Regions from separate parts of the Sphingobium sp. PAMC28499 genome, predicted to be linked through region 3. Evidence: predicted binding sites of a transcription regulator. Region 3 holds the regulator's gene; each other region holds the start of a gene.

Region 1 (5,511 bases), 1.3 Mb from region 3:
CTGCGGCTGGCGGCGGAGCGGGATACACGCGATGCGCTGGCCCGCACCCGGCGGCTGGAACATGTGACGCGCGAGAGCGGCGCATTTCGCGCGGATGTCGAGGCGTTGATCGCCGATCTGGTCGGCATGGCCGACATGCTGTCGGCGCGCGCTGAACAGGCGGTGGAGCGGGCGTCGGGCAATGGCGAGGCGGCGGCCGGCATGGCGGTCGCGGCGGAGCAGACGGCCGACAGCCTGCACGGCATCGCCAGCGGCGGGCAGGAACTGGGCGGGCTGTTCCAGGCGATGGAAAGCCAGGTGCGCGCGGCGGGCGAGGCGATCCGCGCGGCGGTGGCGCAGACGCAGGTCGGGGCCGAGCAGACGGCGGCGCTGCGGGTCGAGGCGGACGGGATCGGCGCGGTCATCACCCTGATCGACGATATTGCGCGGGCGACCAGCATGCTGGCGCTCAATGCCAGCATCGAGGCGGCACGGGCCGGCGAGGCGGGGCAGGGCTTTGCCGTGGTGGCGCGCGAGGTGAAGACGCTGGCGAGCCAGACGCGCGAGGCGGCGGCCGAGATCGGCCAGCGCATCGGCCATGTCCGGCTGGCGGTGGAGACGGTGGCGCAGGGCCATCTGCACATGGACGCGGCGATAGCGACCGCGAACGAGGTGTCGGCATCGGTCTTTTCGGCGGTGGCGCGCCATGGCGCCTTCAGCCGGTCGATCGCCGCGAGCCTGTCGGAAGCCGGATCGTCGAGCGACCATATCCGCCAGAGCGCGCGCCAGATCAGTGACAATGCGAGCGCGGCGGCGGCAGGCGCCCATGATATCGGCGTTGCGGCGGGGCAACTGGCGACGGTCGCACACCGGCTGGACGATCGGGCGAGCCGGTTCCTGCAGGCGATCCAGGCAGGCTGAACCGCACAAAGCCTCTGGTAACGGCGCAAAAAGCAGCTAGTCTTGCATCCAATGGGTCCGGCACGGGCCGAAAATGGGAGAGAAGATCATGCTCGTCATGTTCGTCGGCGTCGATCGCACCGAAACCGCGGTCAACCCTACCCAGGTGACCTTCGTCTCATCCGTGACCGACGGCACCCGCATCCGCTTTGGCGAAGGCCGCAGCGTCACCGTGACCGAGCCGATCGCCGAGGTGCTGGATTCGCTCAACCGCGCCCTGCGGCCGCACGAATAGCGGTCTTTTCCCTCTTCCCCTCCGTTGCGCCTGCATGGCGACAGCCCTGTCTTGCGCCCGGCAGGTAAAAGGCCCGCCGCGCCATCGCGCAACGGGCCTTTTCAGAGCGTGAAGCCAGAGGTGGACGAAAGCCAGGATCAGGCGCCCGGTTGATCCGGTCGGGCGCGGTCGTCCTGCTTAGTCGTCATCCCCCGCTTCGGGTCCGGCCATCATCCCTTCGGCGACTTCCTCGGTCTTGCCGCGGATCGCCTTTTCCAGGCGGTCTGCCATTTCGGGATTTTCCTTGAGGAAGGTCTTGGCGTTTTCGCGACCCTGGCCGATGCGGACCGAGTCATAGGAGAACCAGGAGCCCGACTTCTCGACCAGCCCGGCCTTGACGCCGATGTCGAGCATTTCGCCGATCTTGGAAATGCCCTCACCATACATGATGTCGAATTCGACCTGCTTGAAGGGCGGGGCGACCTTGTTCTTCACCACCTTCACGCGGGTCGCGTTGCCGACGATATCGTCGCGATCCTTGATCTGGCCGGTGCGACGGATGTCGAGACGGACCGAGGCGTAGAATTTGAGCGCGTTGCCGCCGGTGGTGGTTTCCGGATTGCCGTACATCACGCCGATCTTCATGCGCACCTGGTTGATGAAGATCACCATGCACTTGGAGCGGGCGATCGACCCGGTCAGCTTGCGCAGGGCCTGGGACATGAGGCGCGCCTGCAGGCCGACATGGCTGTCGCCCATCTCGCCCTCGATCTCGGCGCGCGGCACCAGCGCGGCGACCGAGTCGACGACGAGGATGTCGATGGCGTTGGAGCGGACCAGCGTGTCGACGATTTCCAGCGCCTGTTCGCCGGTGTCGGGCTGCGACACGATCAGTTCGTCAATGTCGACGCCCAGCTTCTTGGCATAGATGGGGTCGAGCGCATGTTCCGCGTCGACGAACGCGGCGGTGCCGCCGGCCTTCTGGGCTTCGGCGATCGCATGCAGCGTCAGCGTGGTCTTGCCCGAGCTTTCCGGGCCGTAAATCTCGATGATGCGGCCCTTGGGCAGGCCGCCGATGCCGAGCGCGATGTCGAGGCCGAGCGAGCCGGTCGAGATCGATTCAATCTCGATCTTCTCGCGGCTGCCGAGCTTCATCGCGCTGCCCTTGCCGAAGGCGCGATCAATCTGGGCGAGCGCCGCCTCCAATGCTTTCTGTCTGTCCATTGTGCCTGTCTTCTTGGAATCGATGAGTGAGAGCATAGCGGTCATCGGCCTATCCCCTGTCAAGCGGATCGCGTCGAGTCACTCGGCGCCTGCCAATGGTGTATCCTGTTTGTTCCTGTGGAACAAGAGGGGAACGGAAATTTCCTATCCTGCCTATTCAGTCGGCGAAAATCTTCTCCAGCGCGCGTTCGACGGCGCCGATGGTGAAGGGCTTGGCGAGCGTCGGCCGATCGGCATGGCCCTGCGGCAGATCGTCGGCCATGCCGCCGGTGGCGAACAGGAAGGGGATCGACTGCTGGGCCAATATGTCGGCGACCGGCCAGCTTTTTTCACCCTGGAGATTGCAGTCGAGCAGAGCGGCGTCGAACCCGCCCTCGCGCGCCAGGGCGCACGCCTCGTCCACCGACGCGGCGGTCGCGTGGAGGCGATAGCCGAGCGCGTCGAGATAATCTTCCAGCATCATGCCGATCATCGCTTCATCCTCGACGATGAGGATGGACTTGCCGTCAGCCATGCGCCCTTGTCCCTTATTCTTGCTTCCCATCGCTAGCCAAAGGGGCAGGCGATGCCCAGCATAATCGTTTGCCGGCGGGCAAGTTCATTCTGCCGCCGGTCGCATCGCCAGCGCGTCGCGCGCCGCTTCGGCCAGCTGGTTGACGGAAAAGGGCTTGGGCAGGAAGGCGACATTGGCGATGTCGATCGACTTGCGCAATTGCTCCTCGGCATAGCCGGACATGAACAGCACGGGGAGGTCGGGGAAGCTGCGCCGGGCCTGCGCCACCATCGCCGGGCCATCCATATTGGGCATCACCACGTCGGAGATCAGCAGGTCGATCTTCTCGCCGCCGCCCAGCACTTCCAGCCCCTGTTCGCCGTCGCTGGCGGTCAGCACCTTGTAGCCCTGGCGGGTGAGGGCGCGTTCGGCCACGGCGCGGACCATATCCTCATCCTCGACCAGCAGCACCGTGCCGGTGCCCCAGGTTTCGCTGCGCTTGATCGGCGTCTTGGGCTTGGCCTGTTCGATGTCGCCGCCGGCATAGACCGGTAGATAGATGACGAAGCTAGCGCCCCGGCCCAGTTCGGATTCGGCGAAGATATAGCCGCCCGACTGCTTGACGATGCCGTAGACGGTGGAAAGGCCAAGACCGGTGCCCTTGCCCAGTTCCTTGGTGGTGAAGAAGGGTTCGAAGATCTTGGACAAGATGTCGGGCGGGATGCCCAGGCCCGTGTCGGACACGCGCAACGCGGTATAGTCGCTGATCGGCAGAATTTGTTGCCGCATCTCGCGCACGCGGTTCGCCGGCACGCCATAGGTCTGGATATTGAGCGTGCCGCCTTCGGGCATGGCGTCGCGGGCATTGACCGCCAGGTTGATGATCACCTGTTCCAGCTGGCCGGGGTCGGCGCGCACCGCGCCGAGGTTGCGGCCATGGCTGACGTCGAGCTTCACATTCTCGCCGAGCAGGCGCTTCAACAGGTTGGAAACGTCGGCGACGATGTCGGGCAGCTGCAATATCTGCGGGCGCAGCGTCTGCTGGCGCGAGAAGGCGAGCAACTGGCGGGTGAGGCCGGCGGCGCGATTGCTGTTCGACTTGATCTGGGTGATGTCGTCATAGTCGCTGTCGCCCGGCGTATGGCGCATCAGCATCAGGTCGCAATGGCCGATGATGGCGGTCAGGATATTGTTGAAGTCATGGGCGACGCCGCCCGCCAACTGACCGATCGCCTGCATCTTGGTCGCCTGCGCGACCTGACGCTTGAGCTTCGATTCCTCGCTATTGTCCTTGAGGCTGAGCAGAACGGCGGCCTCGCCCAGGCCGCGGACGCCGGCGAGGGAGAGGGCGATCGGTTCCTCGGGCTGTTCGCGCATGCGCACGGCGATGTCGCCCGACATTTGCGGGCCGACGGCAAAGCGGCGCACCGCGTCGGCCACCGCCGCCTGATCCTCGCGCACGACCAGGTCGCCGGGATAGCTGGGCGTTTCGGCATCCTTGATGCCGGCGGCGCGGGCGAACGCCTTGTTGACGAACAGCACCCGGCCGTCGCGATCGGCCATGGCGAGGCCGAAGGGCAGCAGCGAGAGCAGGGTTTCGATATAGGAAAGGGCAGAGGTGCCGCCACCGCCGACCGGCTCGTCGATCAGCAGCAGCAGCATCGGGCCGTCCTGTGCCCCATTCTGGATGCCGCCCAGCTGGGTGGCGCGGCGCAGCGGCACCTGCAGCAGGCGCAGCGGCAGGCCGCCGCTTTCCTCCCGCGCGAGGAACAGGCGGCCCTTGTCATCGACCCGCATATGGGCGGCGAAATCGCGGCCGGTGATGTTGGCATCGATCCGGCCGGCGGCGCGCAGCAGGAAGGCGCCGTTGGCGGCGCGGATGCGGCCCTCGCCGCCGATCATCACGGCCATGATGCCGGCTTCGCCCAGTTGCCGTCCGGCCTCCCCGGTCAGCACGCGATGGACATCATCGAGCGCGCTGGGCTGGCGCATCGGGGTGAAGCGCCAGAGCAGATAATCTTCCGACCGACCGGTGCGGGTGATGTCGACGTCGAGGCGCAGGGTCGCATGGGCGATCGCCTCCACCTTGGCCTCGCCATCGCGCCAGGCGGCGCGGGCGGCGACCGTCAGTCCCTCGATCAGCGAGGCATCGGCATTGACCGCTGGCGGCGAGGGATAGCCGGGGAACCATTCGCCGAACAGGTCGCTAGCGCAGACCAGCCGGCCGGCGCGGTCGGTGACGGCGATCGCCATGCTGGAGGCGTCGGCGGCGGCGCGCGCGCCACAGTCCAGTCGGGCACGGCATCACTGGCGGACAGCGGCGGCGGATAGAGGTGGCGATACCAGGCGAGCAGCGCGGCGATGGTGATGACCGTGGCGGCGAAGCCGGCGGCCAGCGCCCAGTCGCCAATGGCATAGAGGACGATCGCGGCGGAGGCGGCCGCGGCGAGCGCGAGCAGGGGCACGAAGCTGCGCGACGGGGCCTGCCCCATCCACGCCTCATCATCCCTGTTTACCCGCGCAACCATCGGCGCCGTCCCCTTAAGCCCTTACAATGGAACCATGACGCCAAGGATCAGACCCGAGCGATCTCTTCCAATGCGCTGCTTTCGGTGCGCTTGCCAATCCTCAATTTGCGCGC
Region 2 (5,511 bases), 1.9 Mb from region 3:
GGCGCGGCGGCGCGCTTCTTCTTCGCCTCGGCCAGCGAGCGGGTGTGGCCCCAGAAGACCTCGGTCTTGCCATTTTCCAGTATGGCCACGATCCGCCAATAATGGGTGAAGGGGTCGGCGGTCGGCCCGATCTTCTTCACATAGCCGTCCGGCATGGTGGCCGTCAGATAGCGTTTCCGGCGCGCCATCGGTTCAGGCCTGATAGCGGTGCAGACCCGCCCCATGCGCCTTCAGCCAGGCGCGCGCCGGGCGCGGATCCTCGCCATAGATGCGGGCATGGGCCGCGTGGAAGGCCGGGCTATGGTCCATGTGCAGCAGATGCGCCAGCTCATGCGCCACGGTCGATCGCCGCACCCAGGCCGGCGCCAGGATCAGCCGCCAGCTATAGCGGATCGCCCCGGTCGATGTGCAACTGCCCCAACGGCTGCGCGTGTCGCCGGTGCCGACCGAGGCAACGATCAGGCCATGATCCTGCGCCATCGCCAGCGTCTCCGCCTCCAGCACCGCCTTGGCCCGTGTCCTCAGCCAGCGCAGCACCCGCGCACCGACCGATTCCGCCGCCCCGCCCAGGATCAGCCGGTCGCCCTCCAGCCGGATCGTGCGGGTCGCCCCCGCGATCCAGCAGATGCGCACCTCGCGCCCTTCCAGCGGGAAGGTCGCGCCATCGCCCAGCAGCGTCACCGCCGGCGTCACCGCCATTTGCGCCCGGACCCAATCCTCATGCCCCTGTGCCCAGCCGAGCGCGCGCTTGAGGTTCGCCCGCGCCGGCAGCGACAGCCGCAATTCGCCGCGCAGCCCGTCGATCGTCAGCTTGTAGGCGCGCGCCCGTGCCGACCGGCGCACCCGCACCGGCATGGCGACGCCGTCGATCAGGATTTCTGCCTCAGAGCTCTCGGTCGACAAGATGATGTTCCCAATCGCCGGCATCGGCCTCCGCCACGGTCCAGCCGCGTACGGATTCCTTGGCCCGATGCACCGCCTCGCGATCGCCGCAGACCAGATAATGCCAATCGGGCAGCGGCAGCCCCGCCTCGCGCAGCCGATAGGCACAGGTGCGCGGCAGCCAGCTGATCTGCTTCACCTTGGCCGGGGTCAGCCGCACGCAATCGGGCACGAACCGCCGCCGGTCGGGATAGTTGGTGCATTGGCCGCTATGCCGGTCGAGCAGGCGACAGGCGACATTGGTCGGATAGATGCGGCCCGTGTCCTCATCTTCCGCCTTGTGCAGGCAGCATTTGCCGCAACCGTCGCACAGCGCTTCCCATTCGGCGCGGTTCAGCTTGTCGAGGGGCTTGTCCCAGAAGTCCAAATGTCACTTGACCCATTTTTCGAGAAAGGCGCGCACGATATCCGGCGCACCCTCGTCCACGTCCGGCGTGCCCGGATCATCGACCGGCACCAGCGCGATCGGCTTGCCGTCCGGCCCGAACAGATAGGGCGTGCGGCTGTGGCTGACCAGATAGTCGCTCGCCCCTTCCGGCTTTTCCGCATTGTAGAGGACGACGAAGTCCTTGGCCACCTTTGCGATCTGCTCCGGCGTGCCGGTCAGGCCGACGAGGCGCGGGTGGAAGGCCGCGACATAGGTTTTCAGTACCGCCGGCGTGTCCCGCTTGGGATCGACGCTGATGAAGATCGGCTGCACCTTCGCGGCCCGTTCGGGTGCTTCCTTTTCGAAGGCGCTGAACGCCTGCATGATCCGCTGCAGATCGACCGGGCAGACATCCGGGCAATAGGTATAGCCGAAATAGACGATCCGATACTGGCCCTTATAATCGTCCCAATGCACGGTCTTGCCGTCCTGGTCCGTCAGGGTGAAGGACGCGCCGATGCGCGCACCGACCAGATTGCCCTGCTCGCTCTCGCCGCTTGATGCGTTGCCGCCAGCCCCCATATTGCATGCCGTCAGCAAGGCCAGAAGCGGCAGGGCGAGCGAGATCAGCGCTTTGTTCATGGTGTCGCCTGCCATGCCTTGCTATGGGCCGATTTGCAAATCGAACGGGGCGCGCGACGATGAAGATTGGGATGAAGAGCGGACTTTCCACCTGGCTGTTTCTGGCGCGGCCTGCCGCCATCACCCTGGCACTGATGGCCCCGGTTGCGGCCCAGGCCCAGTTTTCCAACAATTACAACTTCCTCAAGGCGGTGAAGGACGCCGACGGGGAAAAGGCAACCGACCTGCTGCAGAAGCCGGGTTCGACCGTCATCAACAGCCGCGACGTCACCACCGGCGAAACCGCGCTGCACATCGTCATCGGCCGCCGCGACACGACATGGCTCAACTTCATGCTGTCAAAGGGCGCCAATCCGAACCTGGCCGACAATAATGGCACCACGCCGCTGTTGCTCGCCGTGCAGAACCGGTACGAGGAAGGCGTGCGCCTGCTGCTCGCCCGCGGCGCCCAGGTCGACAAGACCAATGGCAGCGGCGAAACCGCCTTGATCCGCGCGGTGCAGCTGCGCGACATCGGCCTGGTCCGCCTGCTGGTGGCGCAGGGCGCCAATGCGGACAAGCGCGACACCATCGCCGGCATGTCCGCCCGCGACTATGCCGAGCGCGACAGCCGCACCCCCGGCCTGGTCGAAGCGCTCGATTCCGCCAAGACCAACGCCGCCGCGCCCAAGGGCCCGGTCCAGGGTCCGGTCTTCTGATATGAAAAAGGGCGGCCAGGCCGCCCTTTTCTTTAACCCTTACCAGCCCAATTCCGCCGCATAATCCGGGTCGGCCAGCGCCGACAGACGGCGGGCGGCGCGGCGGGCGAAGCGCAGCGTCTCTGCCTTGCGCCGGGCGGCGGCCAGCGGCTCGAACGGCGCGGCCCGCACCAGTTCGGCATCATATTGGTCGGCGACGATCAGGCCGGTGCGAGCCGGCCACAGCGCCTCGCTGTCGAATAGGCTGACGTCGAAGCCCGATGGCACCGCCCAGAAATAGCGGTCGCAATAGTCGAAATAATCCGGCCATTTCATGTCGCCCAGCAGGTCCGCCCGGCTGCACTTGATCTCGACGATGGTCAGGCGCCCGGCGCTGTCGATCGCCATGATGTCGGCCCGCCGGCCATTGGGCAGCGGCACTTCCAATATGCCGTTCATGTCATGGCGGTGGAACAGGCGCAGCGTGCCGCGCGCAACCGCCAGTGCGGTTCCGTCGGTCAGCGGTGAACAGCGATCGGCGTCTTGGGCGGCGTCTTGAATGGTCATGGCACCAAACTAGAACAGGAAGGGAACAAAAGAAAAGACCGATTCGGACATGGGGTCCGAACCGGCCTTCAAAAGGGCGTCACTGTCGCGCGGTGAGCGCGGATCAGCGATAGAAGACGTGATTGTCGATCGACGCCAGCTTTGTCTTGCCCCAGCCCGGCGACACGCGGCGAGCGTGGAAGAACAGCGCGCCTTCGGCCTGGCTGTCCCAGCTATCGTCCAGAGCGATCTGCGCGATCGCAACAGCTTCGCGCCAGGAATCGCTGGCGATATTGATCGGCGGCATGCCGTGACCACGCACGAAGCTGAACTGGCTCGGCTGGTAGACGACGCCACACAGGCTGCTAGCGAAGCGACCCGACTTGGCGCGGTTGATGATGACGCGGGCAACGGCCAGCTGGCCCTCCAGCGTTTCACCCTTGGATTCGAAATAGACCGCACCGGCCAGGCACTTCATGTCGCCTTCGACATCCTCGGGAGCGCCTTGCGCATCAACCAGGGCTGCCAGGGTCTCGGCCTTGGGCTCGATATCGGTCGAAAAATTGCTGCCAGCCTTGGAGCCGGAATCCAGCGACTGCGCGACTTCCTGCGGCGCAGCGAAAACGACGGCGGGCTTGGTGCCGGCCGTGGGTGCGCTAGTCAGCGCGGCGGTTTCCGGAAGAGAAACCGTGGACAGGGAGGCCTCGCTGGCGCTCGACATGTCCGACGCCGTAACAGCCGCAGCGGCCGACAGCGTAAATGCCGCGATGATCGCGGCCTTCAGACGAAAACTCATTATTGCTCAAAATCGTGCGGTTATTGGCCAGAAACGTCGATTGTAACCGATATTCTGTGACGTTCGGCCGCCCCCCGTCTGCGTGTTTACCGGCCCGCCCCCCATGGACGAATGCAGGCAACCTGCGCGTTCAGCGTCGGCTGCCATTGCCCGCGCGCGTGCAAGGAGTCAACGATCAGCAGATCGTTTCAGCGGCGAACCGTTCCGCATCCGCGATATCAAGCTCCACCAGCCACAGGTCGGGGTCCGATCTGCGCCGGCGTTCGGCATAGGCGGCGAACGCCTCCGGCCCCTCTTCCGCAGGGGGTCCACAGCGCATCAATGCATGGCCGCCGCGAAAGTTCGATACCCGTTCGAAAATTGCGGATTCCCGCCCCTTGTCCATCACCTGGACCAGGATGACGCCGCTCATTGCATCGCCCTTGGCCAATATCATGGCAAAGCCACCGGCGGCATTCACCCGCTTCACCAGCGCGCCGACCAGCATCGCGCTGGTCAGCCGCGCGGCCGGACTATCCTCAGCCATGATATCCCGGCAGCGATGACAGCGGAATCTGCGACCGCATGAAGGTGCCGGTGCCCCGGCCCACCTCTTCCCCGTCCGAATCGAGGATGCTCGCCTCGGCGACATAGACGCGACGCTTGCCGCTGATCCAGCGCCCTTCAGCGCGCAGCTTTCCGGGGCCGATCGGCCGGGTGAACAGCAGGTTGAAGGCGGTGGTCAGCAGGAAACGATCGCTGACCAGACTGTTGGCGGCATAGAAGGCCGCATCGTCCAGCATCTTGAAATAGACGGTGCCATGCACCGCGCCGGCGGCATGGAAATGCCGCTCGTCGACCTCGAAATCGATCACCGATCGGCCGGGCTCCGGCACGCGCAGGGTCGACAGGAACAGGTCGTTGATCGGCGCGCTGTTGTAGAGATGCTCCAGCGCGCGAAAATGCGCCGCCTCGCCACTGGCGAGCGCGGCGGCCTCAGGCGGCGTCACGCGCCTCACCACCGGCCAGCAGCGCGTGCAGCGCCTCGGCCGACTTGGCACCGCGCAGGCGCGTCACCTGCGCCTCGTCGCGCAGATAGCGCGATACACGCGCCAGCGTCTTCAAATGCTCGGCACCGCTGTCCTGCGGCGAAAGCAGCGCGAACACGACATCGACCGGCGCATCATCGACCGCGTCGAACGGCGCCGGCGGATCGAGCAGCACGACCACGCCGCACATGCGATCAAGGTCCGGCAGCTTGGCATGGGGAATGGCAACGCCGCCACCGAAGCCGGTGGAGCCCAGACGCTCGCGCTCCAGAAGCGCGTCGGCGGCCGCTTCGGCATCGACGCCATAGGATTGCGCCGCCAGAGCCGCGATCTTCTGGAACAGCATCTTCTTGCCGTTCACAGTCACCTCGGTGGCCAGCGCGTCCGGCGAGACAATATCGTTGAAATGCACCATTTTACTTCCGGGGGCAGCCGAGGCGCGCCCAGCCTGTCGAAAAAAATGCGCGTTGCTCGGAGAAACTAAAGCCCGGCCCCATAGGCCGCCTGCACCCG
Region 3 (5,511 bases):
CGCCCGTTCGGGCTTCGGCCTGATTGCCGAGGTGAAGAAGGCCAGCCCGTCCAAGGGGCTGATCCGCGCCGATTTCGATCCGCCCGCCCATGCGGTGGCCTATGCCGCCGGTGGCGCTGCCTGCCTTTCGGTGCTGACCGACGAGCCCTATTTCCAGGGTCATGACGATTATCTGATGGCCGCCCGCTCTGCCTGCGCCCTGCCCGTGCTGCGCAAGGATTTCATCGTCGATCCCTGGCAGATCCTCGAAAGCCGCGCGCTCGGCGCCGACGCGATCCTGATCATCGTCGCCGCGCTGGACGACGGCCAGATGCAGGAGATCGAGGATGCCGCGCTTGGCCTTGGCATGGATGCCCTGATCGAGGTGCATGACGAGGCCGAACTTGAACGCGCGCTCAAGCTCCGCTCACGCCTGATCGGCGTCAACAACCGCGACCTGCGCGATTTCAGCGTCGATTTCGCCCGCACCTATGAACTGGTGGGCAAGGCGCCCGACGGCTGCACCTTTGTCGCCGAAAGCGGCCTTGGTTCGCATGCCGACCTCACCGCCATGGCCGATCATGGCGTGCGCTGCTTCCTGGTCGGCGAAACCCTGATGCGCCAGGCCGATGTCGAGGCCGCGACACGCAACCTGCTGACGGGCGCATGACCGGCCTCACCCATCTTGATGAAGACGGCGCCGCCCGCATGGTCGATGTCTCGGCCAAGGCCGTGACTGCGCGCGAGGCGGTGGCCGCCGGCCGCATCACCATGGCCGCCGACGCCGCACAGGCGATCGCCGCCGGCCTCGTCAAGAAGGGCGATGTGCTGGCCGTCGCCCGCGTCGCTGGCATCATGGCGGCCAAGCGCACCGCCGAACTGATCCCGCTCTGCCATCCGATCCCGCTGAGCGCCGTCACCATCGACTTTACCCTCCACGACGACGGCGTCACCGTCACCGCAACCGCGCGCACCGCCGGCCAGACCGGGGTGGAGATGGAGGCGCTGACGGCCGCGACCGCCGCACTCCTGACCGTCTATGACATGGCCAAGGCGCTCGATAAGGGCATGATAATCGGCGATGTCCGCCTGCTCGCCAAGCGCGGCGGCAAGTCGGGCGACTGGACCGCGCCGGAGCATGCCAGCCGATGAGCCTGATGCCGGTCGCGGACGCGCAGGCGCGGCTCCTTGCCCTTGCCGATCCGCTGCCGGCCGAACATGTGCCCGTCGCCGCCTGTGCCGGTCGCTGGCTCGCCACCGACATCACCGCACTCCGCGACCAGCCCTGGGCCGATCTTTCCGCGATGGACGGCTATGCCGTGCGGGCGTCCGAAGGCGCCGGGCCGTGGCAGCTGGTCGCCACCAGCAGCGCGGGCGACGCCGATATCCCGGCCCTGCAACCGGGCCAGGCTTGCCGCATCTTCACCGGCGCGCCCTTGCCGGCCGGCGCCGATGCGATCCTGATCCAGGAAAATGCCACGCGCGACGGCGACAAACTGACCGCGCATGACGGCATATTGACGCCCGGCAGGCATGTCCGCCCGCTCGGCTCCGATTTCCGCGCCGGCACGCTGCTGGTCAGCGCCGGCAGCCGCCTCACGCCGGGTCAGATCGCGCTTGCCGTCCTTGGCGGCCATGGCAGCCTGCCCGTCGGCGCCCGGCCCCGCATCGCCCTGCTCTCGACCGGCAATGAACTTGTTCCCCCCGGCGCGCCGACGCCGCCGGGCTATCTCCCCTCGTCCAACGCGCCGATGCTCGCCGCCCTGCTCGCCGCCCTGCCCTGCGACGTGATCGACCTTGGCATCGTGCCCGACGATCTTGACGCCATGACGCAGGCGCTGGAACAGGCGGCACAGGCCGACATCATCGTCTCGACCGGCGGCGCCTCGGTCGGCGATCATGACTATGTCCGCCCCGCCTTTGCGGCCGCCGGCGGCACGCTCGATTTCTACAAGATCGCGATGCGGCCGGGCAAACCGCTCATGGCCGGGCGCCTCGGCAACGCGACCTTTCTCGGCCTGCCGGGCAATCCGGTCTCCGCCTTCGTCACCGGCACCCTCTTCCTCTGCCCGATGGTCCGCCATCTCGCCGGATCGCGCGCGCCGCTGCCGCCGATCGTGCAGGCCCGCCTTGCCGCGCCGCTCGGTGCGACCGCCGAACGCGACGATTATCTGCGCGCCTATCGCGCCACCGACGGTATTGTTTCCGTCACCGCGCAGGACAGCGCCGCCACCGCCGCCATGGCGCTGGCCGACTGCCTGATCCGCCGTCCGGCCGGTTCAGCCCCCGCCATTGCCGGCGACATGGTCGACATCATCCCGCTCACTGCCTGACCGGCAAAAGCGGGGCATGGCTTAACGCGCTTGACTTGCCCCCTTCCGTTTCCTATGCGTTCTTCATTCGTTCCATGGAGGACCGCCGATGTTGACGCCCAAGCAGCAGGAATTGCTGAGCTTCATTCAGACCCGGCTGGAAGAAGGCGGCGTGTCCCCTTCGTTCGAGGAGATGAAGGACGCGCTCGACCTGCGCTCCAAGTCCGGCATCCACCGGCTGATCAATGCGCTGGAGGAACGCGGCTTCATCCGCCGCCTGCCCAACCGCGCCCGCGCGCTCGAAGTGTTGAAGCTGCCCGACGCGATGCATCGCGCACCCGCGCCGGCCATTCCGACGCCCAAGATATCGGCTCCGGCCGTGCTGCTGCCGACCGCCGCCAATGACGTGATCGAAATCCCGCTGCACGGCCGCATCGCCGCCGGCGTCCCGATCGAGGCGATGGAAAGCCACACCATGCTCTCCGTCCCCGCCGCCTTGCTCGGCTCGGGCGATCATTATGCGCTCGAAGTCTCGGGGGACTCGATGATGGAGGCCGGCATTCTCGACGGTGACTTCGCGCTGATCCAGCGCACCGATGTCGCGCGCGAAGGCCAGATCGTCGTCGCCCTGATCGACGACGCCGAAGCGACGCTCAAATATTTCCGCCGCGAAGGCAGCCGGGTCAGGCTCGATCCCGCCAATGCCGCCTATGAACCGCAGATCTACGATCCGCGCCAGGTCCGCATCCAGGGCAAGCTCGCCGGCCTGTTGCGCCGCTACAACTGACCGGCTGTTCGGGGCCGGCGGCGCACGATCCACGGATGCGCGTCTCCGGGCCGATGGACGGTGTGAACTTTGCCGCTTTCAAGGCCAATCGATAGGCCGCTGGTGCGGGATAGCAGCCGGCGGTCGATCTTCATCCAGCGCGGCCGGCACCACCAGGGCAGGCCCCGGTCGCTGATGACGATATCCGCCGCCGCGCAATCCCGCTCCAATATCGGCCGATCGACCAGCATCGCATTGCGCGTCACCAGCAAGCGCCAGTCGCGCCCGCCCCGCGGCAACGTCACGGCGCACAGATCGGTCGAACAGCGCGCTTGCGGCATCTTCGCGATCGCCTCCAGCGTCCCGTCATAGCCCGCGCTCTCGCTCAGCACGTCGCGCACATAATCACCCGCCCCCTCGCGTAGCAGCGCCATCGCCCCCGCCGGCGTCCGCACCGCGACATGCCGCCCATCGCCCGTCACCACGATATCGGGCGGCGCCAGCAGCGCGATGCCGGCCAGGCCGATTGCGATTGGCCCCAACCCCAGCCAGCGCCAGCGACTGCGCCACAGCAGGCACCACAGACCACCAACGACAATGATCCCGAAAATCCAGCCCGGCACCGCCGGCGCCAGCATCACCGCCATCGGGCTGGCCGCCACGCCGTGCGCCACGGCCAGCAACAGCGCGATCGCCTTGGCCGTGAGCCACCAGAAGGGCGCGCCCAGCCCGACGAGGTCGAAGCCCAGTGCCAGCGCCTCCAGCGGCATGATGACGAAGGTGGTGAGCGGGATCGCGACCAGATTGGCCACCGCGCCGAGCAAACCTGCCTTGTGAAAATGGAAAAGGGCAATCGGCGCCAGCACCAGTTCGATGGCAAGGCCGGTCATCAGCATCGCCGCCACCGTCCGTCCGGCCTTGCGCGGCCAAGGCTCGTCCCGCGCCATCGCGAACGCCTTGAACCGCCGATGCTCGCCCAGCGCCACCAGCGCGACCACGGCGGCGAAGCTCATCTGGAAGCTCGGCCCGATCAGCGCCTCGGGCCAGAAGACCAGCACCACCAGCGCCCCGGTCGCCACCAGCCGAAGGGTGATCGCCTCGCGCCCCAGCGCCAGCCCGCCCAGCACCAGCAGCGCCGCGATGCAGGATCGCACCGTCGGCACCTCCGCGCCCGTCAGCAGCGTATAGCCGATCCCCGCCAGCGCGCCGCCGGCCGCCGCGATCAGCATCAGCGGCCAGTCCAGCGCCGCACGCGGGATCAGCGCCAGCAGGCGCAACAGCAGAAATATCACCGCCCCGATCAGCGCCGTCACATGCAGGCCGCTGATCGAGAGAAGATGGGCAAGGCCGCTACGCCGCATCGCCTCTGCATCCGCCTCGGCAATCGCGCCCTGGTCGCCGGTCGCCAACGCCACCGCAATCCCCGCCGATGCGCCTGCCACCTGTCCGCTGATATGATCGAACAGCCGCGCCCGCAGCATCGGCGCCTCGCGCGCCTGCTCCACCATCTCGACCGGCGCCAGCGCCCGCCCGGTCGCCCCGATCCCCTGGAAATAGGCGCGTCGCGCGAAGTCGAACGCCCCCGGCACGCTCGGCGGCGCGGGCGGCATCAGCCGCACGCGAAAGCGCAGCACCGCCCCCTTGCCCAGTCCTTCGGGCACCTCCGCCTCCGCGATATTCACCCGGATCGCCGCGGGCAGCGCCGGCGCCGCGATCGGGCGCAAGCCCACCCGCACCATCTGCTGCGCCGGCAGCTTGGCAACCGCCGTCACCGTGCCGGTCACCTGTGCGAATATGGGACGGGCCAGCGGCGGCTGACCCAGCCATGTCGCCTTGCCCCAGACCAGCAGGCAACCAACACAAGCCAACAAGCCGCCCGCCACCAGCATATGCCGCAATCGCGCGCCCACCGGCAGCAACAGCGCCAGACAGGCCAGCCCCAGCGCCCCGCAGCAGCAGGCCAGCCAGTGTGCCGGCCCCGGCAGCACGAACCAGCCGGCAATGCCCGCGCCCAGCGCCACCGGCACCCACAAGGCAAGCTGTTCGCGCTCCACCTCCAGCCATTGTTCGATCCGCGCAAATCCATTGTGCGCAATACGCACCGTCCTGCGCCCAACGGACGTTTGTCGTGGCTCAAAAGCCATGCTAGGGGGCGTCGCATCCATGGATCAGGCAGGAAGAATGTCAGCGAATATGACGGCAAGTGCAACGGGATTGAACAAGCAGGTGGTGACCCGTTTCGCCCCGTCGCCAACGGGCTTCCTGCATATTGGCGGCGCCCGCACCGCGCTGTTCAACTGGCTGTTCGCGCGCCATCATGGCGGCAAGTTCCTGCTCCGCATCGAGGATACGGATCGCGCCCGCTCCACCGAGGAAGCCGTGGCAGCCATCTTCGACGGTCTGGAATGGCTGAACCTGGGCGGCGATGAGCCCGCCGTGTTCCAGTTCGAGCGC
Region 4 (5,511 bases), 2.3 Mb from region 3:
GATGACCTTGTTGCCCGGCACCATCTCTACGTTCAGCACGCAGGGCGTGTTGTCCTTGGTGTTCTGGCGCGAGAAAGCCGGATCCTTCAGGATCGACGCGCGCAGGCGATTCTCGGGGTTCAGATACGCCTTGCGCACACCCTCGTCGATCACCTCCTGCATGGAGCGGCTATTGTCGTCCAGCCGGCACTCCATGCCCCACTTCACGAACACATTGACGATGCCGGTGTCCTGGCAGATCGGGCGGTGGCCTTCGGCGCACATGCGGCTGTTGGTCAGGATCTGGGCGATGGCGTCCTTCGCCGCCGGATTGGCTTCGGCCTCATAGGCCTTACCCAGTGCCCGGATATAATCCATCGGGTGATAGTAGGAAATGAACTGGAGTGCGTCGGCGACGCTCTCGATGAGGTCGGCGGTCTTGATGACGGTCATCTACCCTGGTCCCTATTCTTGCGGCCCGCCTCTGCACGGCAGGTCCCTGCAAGGCGGGGCTATAGGCCTTTGAGACGATGAGTCCAGAAGAGGGTTGCGGTTCAGGACGCAAGCGGCCCGCTGGCAAAGGGAAAATTCTGCCACCAGGGCTGCATCTCGCGCAGCACGCGGGCAAAGCTGGGCCGCGCCTCCAGCCGGTTCAGATAGGCGCCCAGAACCGGATGGCCGGCGCGCAGCGGCACGATCCTGTCGGCATAGTATAGCGAGGGCGCCGCCGCGCAGTCGGCCAGCGACAGATGATCGCCCGCCGCCCAGCTCCGCCCGGCCAGCCGATCCTCCAGCACCGCATAGATGCTGCGCAGCGCCGCCACATTGGCCGCCACGCCATGGGGATCGCGCGCCTCCTCGGGGCGCAACCGGTCGGCGACCAGCGCCTGCATCGGCCCCATCACATAATTGTCGAACAAGCGGTCCATCAGCCGCACCTCGATCGCCGCATCGCCATCGACCGGGATCGGACGAAAGGTGCCGGGTTCGTGCCGGCCCAGATATTCGACGATGATGCTCGCCTCCGCGATCGTCGCGCCGCGCACGGGTCGTGCAGCACGGGGAATTTGCCGAGCGGCCAGAGCGCCTGCCATTCGGCCAGGGCCGCTTCATCCTCCAGGATGCGCGGGGTGAAGGGCGTGCCATTTTCGTAGAAGGCGATCAGCACCTTCCAGCAATAGGAGGAGAGGGGATGGTAATAGAGGATCATGCCTGCCTCCCGATCATCGGAGCCGTCCGGATTCGCCTGCCTTCCCATCACCATAGCGTATCGCGCGGTGATATGCAGGGGGACGATAAAGGCAGCGATTCAACAGATTGTGGTCGCGTCCGCGCCTCTGCCCCCATGTCATGATTTTGTCGCCGATCGCGCGACGCGCGCATTTGCGTGGCAAGGCAAATTTATTTTTTAATTTCATAGGCCCCCCTTGTCTTTTCCAAGGCCCTTGGAAGTCCGCGCGTCGCTGCGCTATGGGGTGGCGTGTCAGCGACGAAACGAATCCAGGCGTCGATGAACCGAGTCCCCGAACTGTCATTTACCCTCTTGCGTGTCGGCGGGGCTGTGGCACTATCTGTGGTATCGGGACCAAGGGGGTCACCCAATAGATTGTGATTGCATTGTCGGACCTGCTTCCGGCGATACGGGGCTTTTGTCCTTGCGATCGGATCGGTTGACCCCATTTCTGTCCCGGCCCGATCGGGTTCATGCTATGATGTCTGGGTGCGCCCCGGCATCGCTGGACCGAATCGAACGGAACAGGAACAATCGGGGGCTCGCATGGACTTTCGAGATAGTGAACAAGGTGGAAACGGCGACGTGGCGACGGTAATGGACGAGCGTATCGAGGATCTGGTGGACAAGGCCGAGCCCAAGGCTGCCAAGGGCAAGGCGACCGAGTCCGCGTCGTCCAAGATTCATGAGCGTCGCTTTCATGTCGTGACGGATTCGTCGCGCGATGCGCTGCTGACCGAATTCGGCAAGGACACGCTGAACGATCGCTATCTGCTGCCCGGCGAGAGCTATCAGGATCTGTTCGCCCGCGTCGCTGCCGCCTATTCGGACGATGCCGACCATGCGCAGCGCGTCTATGACTATATTTCCAAGCTCTGGTTCATGCCGGCAACGCCCGTGCTGTCGAACGGCGGCACCGGTCGGGGTCTCCCGATCAGCTGCTATCTGAACAGCGTCGACGACAGCCTGGAAGGCATCGTCAACACCTGGAACGAGAATGTCTGGCTCGCCTCGCGCGGCGGCGGCATCGGCACCTATTGGGGCAGCGTGCGCGGCATCGGTGAGCCGGTCGGCCTCAATGGCAAGACCAGCGGCATCATCCCCTTCGTCCGCGTGATGGATTCGCTGACCTTGGCGATCAGCCAGGGCTCGCTGCGTCGCGGCTCGGCCGCCTGCTATCTCGACGTCTCCCACCCGGAGATCGAGGAGTTCCTCGAAATCCGCAAGACGAGCGGCGACTTCAACCGCAAGGCGCTCAACCTGCACCATGGCGTGCTGCTGACCGACGAGTTCATGGAAGCGGTGCGCGACGGCAGTGATTTCAACCTGCGCAGCCCCAAGGACCAGTCGGTGCGCGGCACCGTCAATGCCCGCGCGCTGTTCCAGAAGCTGGTCGAGGTCCGCCTCGCCACCGGCGAACCCTATATCGTCTTCTCCGACACGGTGAACCGGATGATGCCCAAGCATCACCGCGACCTGGGACTCAAGGTCTCGACGTCGAACCTCTGCTCGGAAATCACCCTGCCGACGGGTCGCGACCATCTCGGCCAGGATCGCACGGCGGTCTGCTGTCTCTCCTCGATGAACCTGGAAACCTGGGATCAGTGGAAGGATCATCCGACCTTCGCGGAAGACATCATGCGCTTCCTCGACAATGTGCTGCAGGACTATATCGACCGCGCCCCGCCGGAAATGGCCCGCGCCAAATATAGCGCCAGCCGCGAACGCTCGGTGGGCCTGGGCGTCATGGGCTTCCACAGCTTCCTGCAGGCACGCGGCATCCCGTTCGAAGGCGCCATGGCCAAGTCGTGGAACCTGCGCATCTTCAAGCATATCAATGCCAAGGTGAACGAGGCGTCGATGATGCTGGCGCAGGAGCGCGGGCCGTGCCCCGACGCCGCCGACCAGGGCGTGATGGAGCGCTTTTCCTGCAAGATGGCGATCGCGCCGACCGCGTCGATTTCGATCATCTGCGGCGGCACCTCGGCCTGTATCGAACCGATCCCGGCGAACATCTACACCCACAAGACGCTCTCGGGCAGCTTCGCGGTGAAGAATCCCTATCTGGAAAAGCTGCTGGTCGAAAAGGCCAAGGATTCGAGCGCCGTATGGAACTCGATCCTGGAACGCGGCGGCTCGGTCCAGCATCTCGACTTCCTGACCCAGGAAGAAAAGGATGTGTACAAGACCAGCTTCGAGATCGACCAGCGCTGGCTGCTCGAACTGGCCGCCGATCGCACCCCCTATATCGACCAGGCCCAGTCGCTGAACCTGTTCATCCCGGCCGATGTCGAGAAGTGGGATCTGCTGATGCTTCACTTCCGCGCCTGGGAACTGGGCATCAAGTCGCTCTATTATCTGCGCTCCAAGTCGGTGCAGCGCGCTGGCTTTGCCGGTGGCGTGGAAGCGGACAACACGATCGACGCCCCCAAGTTCGAGATCGGCGAGACCACCGACTATGACGAGTGCCTCGCCTGCCAGTGACTTGAATCCCTCTCCCATCGGGAGAGGGAGGGAGCCGCGTAGCGGCGGAAGGGTGAGGGTGATGACGAGCCGCCGCCATTATGAAGGTCTTCCTTCCGGTGCCCTCGACAAAGCCAAGGCCCTCCGCCGCAATGCTCCAGAAGCGGAAAAGCGCCTCTGGACCGCATTGCGCGACAAGCTGCCCGGCGTGAAATTCCGCCGTCAGGTGCCATATGGTCCCTACGTCGCGGACTTTCTCTGCTTTGCTGGTAAGCTGATTGTCGAAGTTGACGGCGCGACCCACGCGGAAAGTATCGAACAGGACGCCGCCCGCACCCGCTATTTCGAAGCGCAGGGTTATCACGTCCTGCGTTTCTGGAACCATGAAGTCATGGAAAATACCGGAGGCGTCGTAGCGGTCATCGCGGCGCGTCTCTCGCCCTCACCCTCCCACGCCTGACGGCGCGGGCCCCTCCCTCTCCCGATGGGAGAGGGGAAGAAAAGATTTCGCGGAGTAACCCATATGCCTCTTCTCCAAGCCTCCAAGGTCTACAAGCCCTTCGAATATCCCTGGGCCTATGAATTTTGGAAGCGCCAGCAGCAGCTCCACTGGCTGCCCGAGGAAGTGCCTCTGGGCGAGGATTGCCGTGACTGGGCGCAGAAGCTCAGCGACCATGAGCGCAACCTGCTGACCCAGATTTTCCGCTTCTTCACCCAGGCCGACGTGGAAGTGCAGGATTGCTACCACGAGAAATATGGCCGCGTGTTCAAGCCGACCGAGATCAAGATGATGCTGACCGCGTTCAGCAACATGGAAACGGTCCATATCGCCGCCTACTCGCATCTGCTCGACACGATCGGCATGCCCGAAAGCGAATATTCGGCCTTCCTCCAATATAAGGAGATGAAGGACAAGCATGACTATCTCGCCCAGTTCGGCGTCGACACGGACGAGGATATCGCCAAGACGCTGGCGATGTTCGGCGGCTTCACCGAAGGCCTCCAGCTCTTCGCCTCCTTCGCGATGCTGATGAACTTCCCGCGCTTCAACAAGATGAAGGGCATGGGCCAGATCGTCACCTGGTCGGTCCGCGACGAAACCCTGCATTGCGAGGGCATCATCAAGCTGTTCCACAGCTTCGTGAAGGAGCGCGACTGCCTGACCGCGTCGGTCAAGGACGACATCATGGACATGTGCCAGAAGACCGTCCGGATCGAGGACGCCTTCGTCGACCTCGTCTTCGAAATGGGGCCGGTCCCCGGCATGACGCCCAAGGACATCAAGAAATATGTCCGCTACATCGCCGACTGGCGCCTGGGCCAGTTGGGCCTCAAGCCCATCTACATGATCGACGAGCATCCGCTGCCTTGGCTGACGCCGCTGCTCAACGGCGTGGAGCATGCCAATTTCTTCGAAACCCGCGCGACCGAATATTCCAAGGGCGCGACCCGCGGCCAGTGGAACGACGTCTGGGACGCGTTCGACCGCCGCAAGAAGCTCAAGGGCGCCGAAGCGGCCAATGTCGACGAAAGCGATCCGGACATGTTCAAGGCCGCCGGCATCGCGGCGGAATAAGATCAAGGCGCGACGCGCCATGCGCGTCGCGCCATGCGCGTCGCGCTGTGATCAAGCCCGCGCGGCGCTGGAGCGTTTCAAGCTGCTGATGCGTTAGCATAACGGCAGCTTGCAAAGGGCTTTCGACCTGTTCGAGGGGAGGGGAGGCGCGGGGAGCGCCTCCCCTTTTTTGCGCCGCTGCAGCCCTCCGCATCGCGTCCATAACGGACCAGTCTCGCGCCGGAATGGCGATGCCCTGGGCTATGGTCCGGTCATGACCAGC

Evidence for each region. The regulator LexA, encoded in region 3, represses DNA repair genes until DNA is damaged. The targets are predictions, from matches to a motif close to GTTCCNCNCTTGTTCT.
Region 1: a site for LexA is predicted at 2,497-2,512, ahead of recA (recombinase RecA). Genes of this name have one in related genera too.
Region 2: a site for LexA is predicted at 3,207-3,222, ahead of E5554_RS02795 (MmcB family DNA repair protein). Genes of this name have one in related genera too.
Region 4: a site for LexA is predicted at 1,774-1,789, ahead of E5554_RS06330 (ribonucleoside-diphosphate reductase subunit alpha). Genes of this name have one in related genera too.

What each region holds. Positions count from the first base shown of each region.
Region 1 covers NZ_CP039248.1:50,662-56,172, reverse strand. The annotation lists gene E5554_RS00240 (methyl-accepting chemotaxis protein) at 1-900, shown strand, start outside; gene E5554_RS00235 (hypothetical protein) at 989-1,174, shown strand; gene recA (recombinase RecA) at 1,352-2,422, opposite strand; gene E5554_RS00225 (response regulator) at 2,535-2,891, opposite strand; partial or broken gene E5554_RS00220 (ATP-binding protein) at 2,976-5,362, opposite strand; gene E5554_RS00215 (DUF2062 domain-containing protein) at 5,446-5,511, opposite strand, start outside.
Region 2 covers NZ_CP039248.1:577,237-582,747, forward strand. The annotation lists gene E5554_RS02770 (hypothetical protein) at 1-188, opposite strand, end outside; gene E5554_RS02775 (SprT family zinc-dependent metalloprotease) at 193-903, opposite strand; gene E5554_RS02780 (YcgN family cysteine cluster protein) at 884-1,309, opposite strand; gene E5554_RS02785 (SCO family protein) at 1,313-1,966, opposite strand; gene E5554_RS02790 (ankyrin repeat domain-containing protein) at 2,011-2,649, shown strand; gene E5554_RS02795 (MmcB family DNA repair protein) at 2,689-3,195, opposite strand; gene E5554_RS02800 (cell wall hydrolase) at 3,299-3,970, opposite strand; gene E5554_RS02805 (DUF1491 family protein) at 4,146-4,496, opposite strand; gene E5554_RS02810 (PaaI family thioesterase) at 4,489-4,959, opposite strand; gene E5554_RS02815 (PTS sugar transporter subunit IIA) at 4,946-5,413, opposite strand.
Region 3 covers NZ_CP039248.1:3,586,324-3,591,834, forward strand. The annotation lists gene trpC (indole-3-glycerol phosphate synthase TrpC) at 1-649, shown strand, start outside; gene moaC (cyclic pyranopterin monophosphate synthase MoaC) at 646-1,131, shown strand; gene glp (gephyrin-like molybdotransferase Glp) at 1,128-2,312, shown strand; gene lexA (transcriptional repressor LexA) at 2,401-3,078, shown strand; gene E5554_RS17135 (ComEC/Rec2 family competence protein) at 3,069-5,201, opposite strand; gene gltX (glutamate--tRNA ligase) at 5,221-5,511, shown strand, end outside.
Region 4 covers NZ_CP039248.1:1,313,775-1,319,285, forward strand. The annotation lists gene E5554_RS06320 (fumarate hydratase) at 1-432, opposite strand, end outside; partial or broken gene E5554_RS06325 (glutathione S-transferase family protein) at 534-1,189, opposite strand; gene E5554_RS06330 (ribonucleoside-diphosphate reductase subunit alpha) at 1,808-3,694, shown strand; gene E5554_RS06335 (DUF559 domain-containing protein) at 3,756-4,133, shown strand; gene E5554_RS06340 (ribonucleotide-diphosphate reductase subunit beta) at 4,197-5,249, shown strand; gene E5554_RS06345 (hypothetical protein) at 5,503-5,511, shown strand, end outside.